3 regions of the Streptomyces clavuligerus genome follow, and region 2 is predicted to be linked to each of the others. Evidence: riboswitches for the same ligand, from Rfam matches in the RefSeq annotation. Region 2 holds a riboswitch; each other region holds the start of a gene.
The links. Region 2 has a riboswitch for cobalamin ahead of metE (5-methyltetrahydropteroyltriglutamate--homocysteine S-methyltransferase). Riboswitches for the same ligand answer to the same signal wherever they lie in the genome.

Region 1 (3,265 bases), on a different replicon from region 2:
CTCCGTGAAGCTCTTCGGCGAGCTGGAGTTCTGGTTCTCGATGGTCAAGGTCACCGCGATCATCGGCATGATCCTCATCTGTGCGGGCATTCTGACGATCGGCTTCTCCGACGCCGGGGACACCGCGTCCGTCACCCTTCTCTGGGACGACGGCGGATTCTTCCCCAAGGGCATCGGCGGCACCCTGATGACCCTCCAGATCGTGATGTTCGCCTTCCTCGCCGTCGAGCTGGTCGGCGTCACCGCCGGTGAGTCCAAGGACCCCGAGAAGAACCTGCCGAAGGCGATCAACACCGTCCCGGTCCGTATCGCGATCTTCTACATCGGCGCCCTGATCATGATCCTGTCGGTGGTCTCCTGGACCAAGTTCCAGCCCGGGGTCTCGCCGTTCGTCGCCGCCTTCGACGAGATGGGGCTCCAGGTCGGCGCCGCCATCGTCAACTTCGTCGTGCTGACCGCCGCGCTCTCCTCCTGCAACTCCGGCATGTACTCCACCGGCCGGATGCTGCGCGACCTCGCGCTCAACGGACAGGGCCCGGGGATCTTCACCCGGCTCACCAGGAACGGCACCCCGCTGCTGGGCACCACGTTCTCCGCCGGTCTGATGCTGATCGGTGTCTGGATCAACTACCAGTGGCCCGGCGAGGCGTTCAACAAGATCGTCTCCTTCGCCACCATCTCCGGCATGTGGGCCTGGATCATGATCCTGGTCTGCCAGATCCGCTACCGCGCCAAGGCCGACCGCGGTGAGCTGCCGCACTCCACGTTCAAGGCGCCCGGCGCCCCCTGGACGAGCTGGTTCGCGCTCGCCTTCATCGGCATGGTGATCGTGCTCATGGGCATCGACAAGGACGCCCGGATCTCGCTCTATGTGGCCCCGGTCTGGGCCCTGCTGCTCGGCGTCGCCTATCTGGTGCTCAAGCGGCGCAACCCCCAGGGGGACGCCTTCAGCAAGAAGGACTGACCCCGGGGCCGCCCCGAGGGGCGGGCACCGGACACACCAGGGCGGGGCCGTACGGTACGACACCGTACGGCCCCGCCCTTGTCTTCTGTCTCTCCCGTTTCCCCCGTTCCCGCGGAGGCTCGGAGCACCTGCTCCCGGTTCTCTCGGACGGAACGTTTCCGCAGCTCGTCTGCTTATGCTGATCCGCATGCTGACGCTGACGAAGGCCCTCTTCGACCAGATCGTGGCGCACTCCCGCGCCGACCACCCCGACGAGGCGTGCGGCGTCGTCGCGGGCCCCGCGGGCACCGGACGCCCCGAGCGTTTCATCCCCATGCTGAACGCGGCCCGCTCGCCCACGTTCTACGAATTCGACTCGGCCGACCTCCTCACGCTCTACCGCGAGATGGACGACCGGGACGAAGAGCCCGTGATCATCTACCACTCCCACACGGCCACCGAGGCATACCCCTCCCGTACCGACCTCTCGTACGCCAATGAGCCGGGCGCCCACTACGTCCTCGTCTCCACGGCGGACACCGACGGCGCCGGGCCCTTCCAGTTCCGTTCCTTCCGGATCGTGGACGGCACCGTCACCGAGGAGGACGTCAAGGTCGTGGACGCCTACTGACCACGTACGATCACCGCACCGCACTACTGCACAGCAGGGCGGCGGGACCCAGGAAGCCGGTGTGACTCCGGCACGGTCCCGCCACTGTGACCCGGGCCCCGGCCCGGCAGTCAGGAACTGACCCGCCGCCCTTCTCCCATCACAGGGGACGTGGAAATCCCCAAGGAGGCCGTACCCCGCCATGTCCAGGCGCCGTTCCGCTGCCACCGCAGCCGCCCTGACCACCGCCCTGCTGCTCACGCTCACCGCCTGCGGCTCCGACAGCTCCGACAGCGGCGGGAAGGGAGGGACCGAGGCCGCCCGCCCCGGCGGTCCCTTCCCGTACACCGTCGACAACTGCGGGGTGAAGACCACCTACAAGGCCGCCCCGCAGCGGGTCGTCACCATGAACCAGCACGTCACCGAGATCATGCTGGAACTGGGGCTGGAGAAGTCCGTCGTCGGCACCGCCTACCTCGACGACGCGGTCCTGCCCCGCTACCGCCAGGCGTACGAGGCCATCCCCGTCATCGCCAAGGAGTACCCCTCCCGCGAGAAACTGCTGGCCGCCAACCCCGACTTCGTCTACGGCGGATACGCCACCGCCTTCGACGCCAAGGACGGCCGCACCCGCGACGCCCTGAAGGACTCCGGCATCGACAGCAGGCTCAATGTGGAGTACTGCACCGAGAAGCGCACCACCATGGACGATCTCTACCAGGAGATCGAGGAGGTCGGGGGCACCTTCGGCGTCCCCGAGCGCGCCGAGCGGTGGATCACGAAGGCCCGGGCCACGGTCGCCGGGACCGAGCAGCGGCGCGACGGGAAGCCGCCCGTCCCCGTCTTCGTCTACGACGCCGGGGACAAGACCGCCACCACCGTGGGCGGCAAGGGCATCGGCCATGAGCTGATCACCCGCGCGGGCGGACGCAACCTCTTCGCCGACATCGACAAGTCGTTCGGCGAGGCCACCTGGGAGGAGGTCGTGGCCCGCAAGCCGGAGGTCGTCCTCATCCTCGACTACGGCTCCGTCAGCGTCGCCCAGAAGAAGGAGCGGCTGCTCAGGGACCCGGCCCTGCGCGACGTTCCCGCGATCAAGAACAAGCGCTTCGCGGTGCTGCCGCTGTCGGACGCGGTCCTCGGGGTACGGGCGCCCGACGCCATCGCCAAGCTGTCCGCCCAGTTCGACCGGTGAGCCGACCGGTGAAGGCGGTGGGGACGGCGGGACCGGCGGGCACCGAGCAGCCGGGGAAGACGGGGAAGCGGTTGTTCCGGACGGTGCCCGCCGGGTCGCCGAAGGCCCCGGGCGCCCCGGCCGCGTCCTGGCTCCGCCGCGCCGCCGTCCTCACCGGGCTGACGCTCGCCCTCGTCGCCGCCGCCGTGGCCGGGCTCGCGCTCGGCTCGGTCCGCATCCCGCCCGGCGAGGTCGTCCGGGCCCTGCTGCCCGGCGCCGCGCCCAGCCCCTTCCGCACCATCGTGGTCGAGGTACGGCTGCCCCGGGTCCTGCTCGGGGCGGTCGTCGGGGCCGGACTCGCCGTCGTCGGCTGCGTCCTCCAGGCCCTGGTGCGCAACCGGCTCGCCGACCCCTTCCTGCTGGGGATCTCCTCCGGGGCGTCCACCGGCGCCGTCCTCGTCCTCACCCTCGGCATCGGCGTCACCACCGCCGTCGCCATGCCCGTCGGCGCCTTCCTCGGCGCCCTCGGCGCACTGGT
Region 2 (3,265 bases):
CCGGGTCCAGATCTGGCAGTGGCTGCGCCACGGCATGACCGACCGGGGGACGGTACGGGACCTGGTGGACGAGGAACTGTCGGCGCTCGGCGCCGCCTACCCGTGGGCGCCGCTGGACGAGGTGCGCGCCACGTTCGAACGTACCGCCCTCGCAGGCGAGTTGATTCCTTTCTTCACCCCGGACGCCTACAGCCGTCACCTTGTCCGCCGAGAGGGGCAGACTTCATGAGCACGGACATCCGACGCGTCGGCGTGGTCGGCGGCGGACAGATGGGCGCGGGCATCGCCGAGGTCTGCGCGCGGGCCGGACTCGACACCGTGGTCTGCGAGGCGGACGACATGGCCGCGCGGGCGGCGCGGAAGCGGGTGGCCGCCTCACTGGACCGGGCCGTGCGACGCGGCAAGCTGAACCAGGAGGTGGCCGAGGACGCCCTCGGCCACCTGGTCTTCACCAGCGGTCTGGAGCGGCTGGCCGACCGGCAGCTCGTCATCGAGGCGATCATCGAGAACCCCGAGGCGAAGAACGAGCTGTTCGCCGCGCTCGACAAGATCGTCACAGCTCCGTCGGCCATCCTGGCCAGCAACACCTCCGCCATCCCGATCATGAGCCTTGGGATGGCGACCGGCCGTGCCGACCGGGTCGTCGGGCTCCACTTCTTCAACCCGGTACCGGTGCTGCCGCTGGTGGAGGTCGTCACCTCCCTGCACACCGCCCCGGACACCGTCGCCACGGTGGAAGCCTTCGTCACCACCACACTGGGCAAGACGGTCATCCACGCACAGGATCGGGCCGGTTTCGTCGTCAACGCGCTGCTGATCCCCTACCTCCTGGCCGCCGTCCGAATGGCTGAATCCGGCCTTGCCACCGCTTCCGACATTGACACGGGCATGGAGCTGGGCTGCGCCCACCCCATGGGACCCCTGAAACTGGCCGACCTGATCGGCCTCGACACCGTGGCCTCGATCGCCGTCTCGCTCTACGACGAGTTCAAGGAGCCGCTCTACGCCCCTCCGCCGCTGCTCCAGCGGATGGTGGCCGCGGGGCTCCTGGGGCGCAAGACGGGGCGCGGATTCCATGTGTACGACGGGGCGCGGTGAGGTGGGACGCGAGCGGACGGGGAACGTGATCAGGGCGTACCCCGTCCACCGCCCGGCGACCCCTCCCGGCGGCGTGTCTCATCTCACCGTCCGGATTCTGGACAAGTTGCGGCACACCGGCAAACCGGGAGCTTAGAGTGACCGGTGCAGCTGGTTCGCCCCGTCCGCCAGACGGGTGCGTCGTAAGAGGGAACCCGGTGGGAATCCGGGACTGCCCCGCAGCGGTGAGCGGGAACGACCGCCGTCATACGCACTGGGTCCGGGAGGGCCTGGGAAGCGACGGCCAGTAGGTGTCCGCCGGAGAACGCTCCGGCGGGTGTGCCCGTGAGTCCGAAGACCTGCCCGTTGCCCGTACACGGACCCAGTGCCGGGTACGGATATCCGGTGACCTCGTGGGCGGGTCGGCGTTCATACCAGGCGGACGACCGCGCCTTGCCGCGCGAGGTCGTACCCGTCCGGTTCGTCACCCCTTCGCGTCCTCGTCCCGTCGCCGGGTTCTCAGGGATTCATCTCGCGAAGGAGATCTCCGTGACCACGAAGTCCGCAGCCGCGGCAGCACGGTCCACCGTGTACGGCTACCCCCGTCAGGGGCAGGGCCGGGAGCTGAAGAAGGCCATCGAGGGCTACTGGAAGGGCCGTGTCACCGCCGACGCCCTCACCGCCACCGCCGCCGAACTGCGCCGGAGCAACTGGCGGGAACTGGCCGACGCCGGGATCGACGAGGTCCCCACCGGCGACTTCTCGTACTACGACCATGTCCTCGACACCACCGTCCTGGTCGGCGCGATCCCCGAGCGGCACCGGGCGGCCGTCGCCGCCGACGCGCTCGACGGCTACTTCGCCATGGCCCGCGGCACCCAGGAGGTGGCGCCGCTGGAGATGACCAAGTGGTTCGACACCAACTACCACTACCTGGTCCCCGAGCTGGGTCCGGACACCGTCTTCACCGCGAACCCGGCCAAGCAGACCGCCGAGCTGACCGAGGCCCTGGAACTGGGACACACCCCCCGCCCGGTCCTCGTCGGACCCGTCACCTATCTGCTGCTCGCCAAGCCCGCCCCCGGAGTGGCGGCGGACTTCGACCCGCTGACCCTCCTGGACCGCCTCCTCCCCGTCTACGCGGAGATCCTCGCCGCGCTCAAGGCCGCCGGAGCGGAGTGGGTGCAGCTCGACGAACCCGCCCTCGTGCAGGACCGCACCCCGGCCGAGCTGAACGCCGCCGCCCGCGCCTACCGCGAGCTGGGCGCGCTCACCGACCGTCCGAAGCTGCTGGTCGCCTCCTACTTCGACCGCCTCGGCGAGGCGCTGTCCGTGCTGGCCAAGGCCCCCGTCGACGGTCTGGCGCTGGACTTCACCGAATCGGCCGCCGCCAACCTGGACGACCTCGCCGCCGTCGGCGGACTGCCCGGCAAGCGCCTGGTCGCCGGAGTCGTCAACGGCCGCAACATCTGGGTCAACAACCTGGAGAAGTCCCTGTCCACCCTGGGCACCCTCCTCGGGCTCGCCGACCGGGTCGACGTCGCCGCCTCCTCCTCGCTGCTGCACGTCCCCCTGGACGCCGCCCTGGAACGGGACATCGACCCGCAGATCCTGCGCTGGCTCGCCTTCGCCCGCCAGAAGACCACCGAGATCGTCACCCTCGCCAAGGGACTGGCCCAGGGCACCGCCGCCATCGAGGGCGAACTCTCCGCCAACCGCGCCGCCCTCGCCTCCCGCGCCACCTCCCCCATCACCCGCGACCCCGCCGTCCGCGCCCGCTCCGAAGCGGTCACCGACGCCGACGCCCGCCGCTCCCAGCCCTACGGGCAGCGCACCGTCGCCCAGCGCGAACGCCTGGGTCTGCCCTTCCTGCCGACGACCACCATCGGCTCCTTCCCGCAGACCGACGAACTGCGCGTCGCCCGCGCCGACCTGCGGGCCGGACGGATCGACACCGCCGGGTACGAGGACCGCATCCGCGCCGAGATCGCCGAGGTCATCTCGTTCCAGGAGAAGACCGGCGTCGACGTCCTCGTCCACGGCGAGCCCGAGCGCAACGACATGGTGCAGTACTTCGCCGAACAGCTCACCGGCTACCTCGCCCTGCGGCACGGCTGGGTCCAGTCCTACGGCACCCGCTATGTCCGCCCGCCGGTCCTCGCCGGGGACATCTCCCGCCCCGAGCCGA
Region 3 (3,265 bases), on a different replicon from region 2:
AGTCCGCGCTCCCGCAGCCACCGCAGGGCGCCGACGGTGCCCCGGGTGCCGGGGACGACGACCAGATCGGCGTCGGCCAGCTCCTCCGGGCGGTCGACGAAGCGGACGACGACGCCCGGCTCGGCGGCCAGCGCGTCGACGTCGGTGAAGTTCGACATCAGCGGCACCGCGCAGACCGCGACCCGGAGCACGTCCTCGCCCGCCGGCGGGGTCGGCCGGGACTCGCGGACCGCGCCCCGCAGCGAGACCCGGAGCCCGTCCTCCTCGTCGATGCCGAGGCCGTGCGCGTACGGCAGCACCCCGTACGTCGGCCGCCCGGTCAGCCCCCGGAGCATGTCGAGCCCCGGTTCGAGGAGGGACACGTCGCCGCGGAACTTGTTGACGAGATAGCCGGAGACCAGCCGCTGGTCCTCGGCCGTGAGCAGGGCCGTGGTGCCGAAGAACGAGGCGAAGACGCCGCCCCGGTCGATGTCGCCGACGACGAGCACCGGCAGTTGCGCGGCCCGGGCGACGCCCATGTTCACGATGTCCGTACGCCGCAGATTGATCTCGGCGGGGCTGCCCGCGCCCTCGCAGATCACCGCGTCATGGGTGGCGCGCAACTCCTCCAGGCACTCCATGACGGTGCCGAACAGGGCCTCCCGGCCGCCCCCGCGCAGCGGTCCGGGGGAGTCCCCGGGGGCCTGGGGGGAGCCGAAGTAGCCCCGGGCGCCCATCTCGCCCACCGGGCGGCCCAGCAGCACGACCTGGCTGGTGCGGTCCCCGCCGGGCTTGAGCAGGACCGGGTTCATCAGCGCGGTCGGCTCCACCCGGGCGGCCCGCGCCTGCATCGCCTGCGCCCGGCCGATCTCCGCGCCGTCCCGGGTCACATAGGAGTTGAGCGACATGTTCTGCCCCTTGAAGGGGGCCACCTTCAGCCCCTGGCGCACCAGCCAGCGGCAGATCCCCGCGGTGACGACGCTCTTGCCCGCGTCGGACGTGGTGCCCGCGACGAGCAGTCCGCCTCCGGTCATCGTGTCCCTCCCCGTCCCCCGCGCGCTGTCCGCAGCATGTGTCCGGCGGCGAGCCGCCCCACCGCGCTGACCCCCAGCGCCAGCAGCCCCACCCGCCGGGAGAGCCGGGCCGCGCGCTCGATGTCCGCGATCTCCACCGGGCGGCCCGCGCCGCCGTTGAGCACCGGGCGGTGCTCCACCCGCCCGCCGTACGCGAGGGTCCCGCCGAGCCGTACGCCGAGGGCGCCCGCGAAGGCCGCCTCGACCGGTCCGGCGTTGGGGCTGGGGTGCCGGTGGGCGTCGGCCCGCCAGGCCCGTACGGCGCCCTTCGGGTCGTCGCCCGCGAGCACCGCGAGGGCGGCCGTCAGCCGGGCCCCCGGCCAGCCCGCGAGATCGTCCAGCCGGGCCGAGGCCCAGCCGAAGCGCTGGTAGCGGGGGGAGCGGTGGCCGACCATCGCGTCCAGGGTGTTGACCGCGCGGAACGCGGCGAGTCCGGGCACACCCCCGAGCGCGCCCCACACCAGCGCGCCGACGACGGCGTCGGAGGTGTTCTCGGCCACGGACTCCACCACGGCGCGGGCCATCCCCCGCTCGTCCAGGGCCTGCGGATCACGGCCGCACAGATGCGGCAGCCGCGCCCGGGCGCGTTCGGTGTCCCCTTCGGCCAGCGCGGCACCGATGGTCCCGGCCTCCCGGCCCAGGGTGGTGCCGCCGACGACGGACCAGGTCACGGCGGCGGTCAGCGCCAGCGAGAGCGCCGGGCTGCGGCGCGCGCCCCGGGCCAGCAGCGCGGCGCCCGCGGCGGTGCCCCCGGCGCAGACGGCGGTGTGCAGGGCGCCCCAGCCGCGGTGGTCGCGCCAGAGCACCCGCTCGACGGCCCCGGCGGCCCGCCCGAAGGCGGCGACGGGGTGGCCCCGGCGGGGGTCGCCCAGCAGCAGATCGGCGGCGATGCCCGCGGCGGCGCCGCAGACGAAGATCCGTTCGGCCCGCACCGGCTCAGCCACCGGTTCCGGGGGCGCACGAGAGGGCCGCCGGGGCGACGGGGGTGGGGTCGGGGCCGGGCATGGCGATATGTCCTCACTCAGGGTGTCCGCGCCCTGGTTCGACGTGATCGGCGGCGAGAGTTCCTGGCTTCCGGGGGTTCCCGGTGACAGTGGCGGGACCGCGCCGGATTCGCACCGGCTTCCTCTGCTGCCGCCCATTGGCCCCGGCAGTCCACCACGCTGTGAGAACAGCCGTCAACCTGCCGTTGACCTGCGACGGCGGGGTGCGCGGGCACACGGAAGGGCCGGGCGTCCCTGGGGGATGCCCGGCCCTTTTCGTTCGGCTGTCGCGCCGCTCGTCAGGTGACGATCAGGTAGATCCCGAAGCTGACCGCGACGGCGCAGAGCGCGAAGCAGAGGTAGGCGCTGGTGCGGGCGAGGACGGCCGAGCCGCCCTGCGCGGAGGCGATCTCCTGCTTGCTGAGGCCGACGAGACCGAGGACGAAGAGGCCCGCGATGGTCACGGTGGCCAGGAGGCTCACGCCGAAGACGGAGCCGAGGGCTACCCAGTCGATGTTCATGCTGATCTTGTCCTTACACCGCGGCCGGGCTGGCCGGGCCGGAGTCGGGGGCGGTGGCCGGGGTGGCCGGGGTCTTCTGGAACCCGTCCTGACCGGTGACGACACCGGCGGGCGGCGGGGTGACGGCGGCCATGGCGGTGGTGACCACACCGGGAGCGTCCGTCTCCTCGGCGGTCTCGGCCTCGTTCACGTTGGTGTGGTCGACGACCTGGCGGCGGGAGTAGACCCAGATCGCGACGGAGGAGCCGATCAGGAAGGCGAGGACGACACCGACGCCCCAGGGGCCCTGCTTGGTGACCAGCTCGGAGAGGGCGGCGACCAGACCGGCGGCCGGCAGGGTCAGACCCCAGGCGACGAACATCCGGGTGGCGGTGGACCAGCGGACCACACCGCCCTTGCGGCCGAGGCCCGAGCCCATGACGGCGCCGGAGCAGGAGTGGGTGGTGGAGAGCGAGAAGCCCAGGTTCGAGGAGGCCAGGATGACGCTCGCGGCGCTGGTCTGGGCGGCGAAGCCCTGCTGCGGCTGGAGGTCGGTCAGGCCCTTGCCCATGGTGCGGATGATGCGCCAGCCACCGAGGTAGGTGCCGAGGGCGATCGCGACACCGGCGGAGACGATGACCCACATGGGCGGGTTGGAGCCGGGGGCGAGGACATCGCCGGCGACCAGGGCCAGCGTGATGATGCCCATCGTCTTCTGGGCGTCGTTGGT

Region 1: another riboswitch for cobalamin. It lies ahead of CRV15_RS18325 (ABC transporter substrate-binding protein); the one in region 2 lies ahead of metE (5-methyltetrahydropteroyltriglutamate--homocysteine S-methyltransferase).
Region 3: another riboswitch for cobalamin. It lies ahead of CRV15_RS22940 (cobalamin biosynthesis protein); the one in region 2 lies ahead of metE (5-methyltetrahydropteroyltriglutamate--homocysteine S-methyltransferase).

Annotation. Positions count from the first base shown of each region.
Region 1 is NZ_CP027858.1:4,351,490-4,354,754, forward strand. It holds gene CRV15_RS18315 (amino acid permease) at 1-964, shown strand, start outside; gene CRV15_RS18320 (M67 family metallopeptidase) at 1,152-1,574, shown strand; adenosylcobalamin (AdoCbl) riboswitch at 1,597-1,732, shown strand; gene CRV15_RS18325 (ABC transporter substrate-binding protein) at 1,756-2,748, shown strand; gene CRV15_RS18330 (FecCD family ABC transporter permease) at 2,832-3,265, shown strand, end outside.
Region 2 is NZ_CP027859.1:989,937-993,201, forward strand. It holds gene aceB (malate synthase A) at 1-229, shown strand, start outside; gene CRV15_RS32580 (3-hydroxybutyryl-CoA dehydrogenase) at 226-1,098, shown strand; cobalamin riboswitch at 1,233-1,458, shown strand; gene metE (5-methyltetrahydropteroyltriglutamate--homocysteine S-methyltransferase) at 1,627-3,265, shown strand, end outside.
Region 3 is NZ_CP027858.1:5,444,149-5,447,413, forward strand. It holds gene CRV15_RS22935 (cobyric acid synthase) at 1-1,013, opposite strand, end outside; gene CRV15_RS22940 (cobalamin biosynthesis protein) at 1,010-1,984, opposite strand; cobalamin riboswitch at 2,092-2,227, opposite strand; gene CRV15_RS22945 (hypothetical protein) at 2,335-2,556, opposite strand; gene CRV15_RS22950 (inorganic phosphate transporter) at 2,570-3,265, opposite strand, start outside.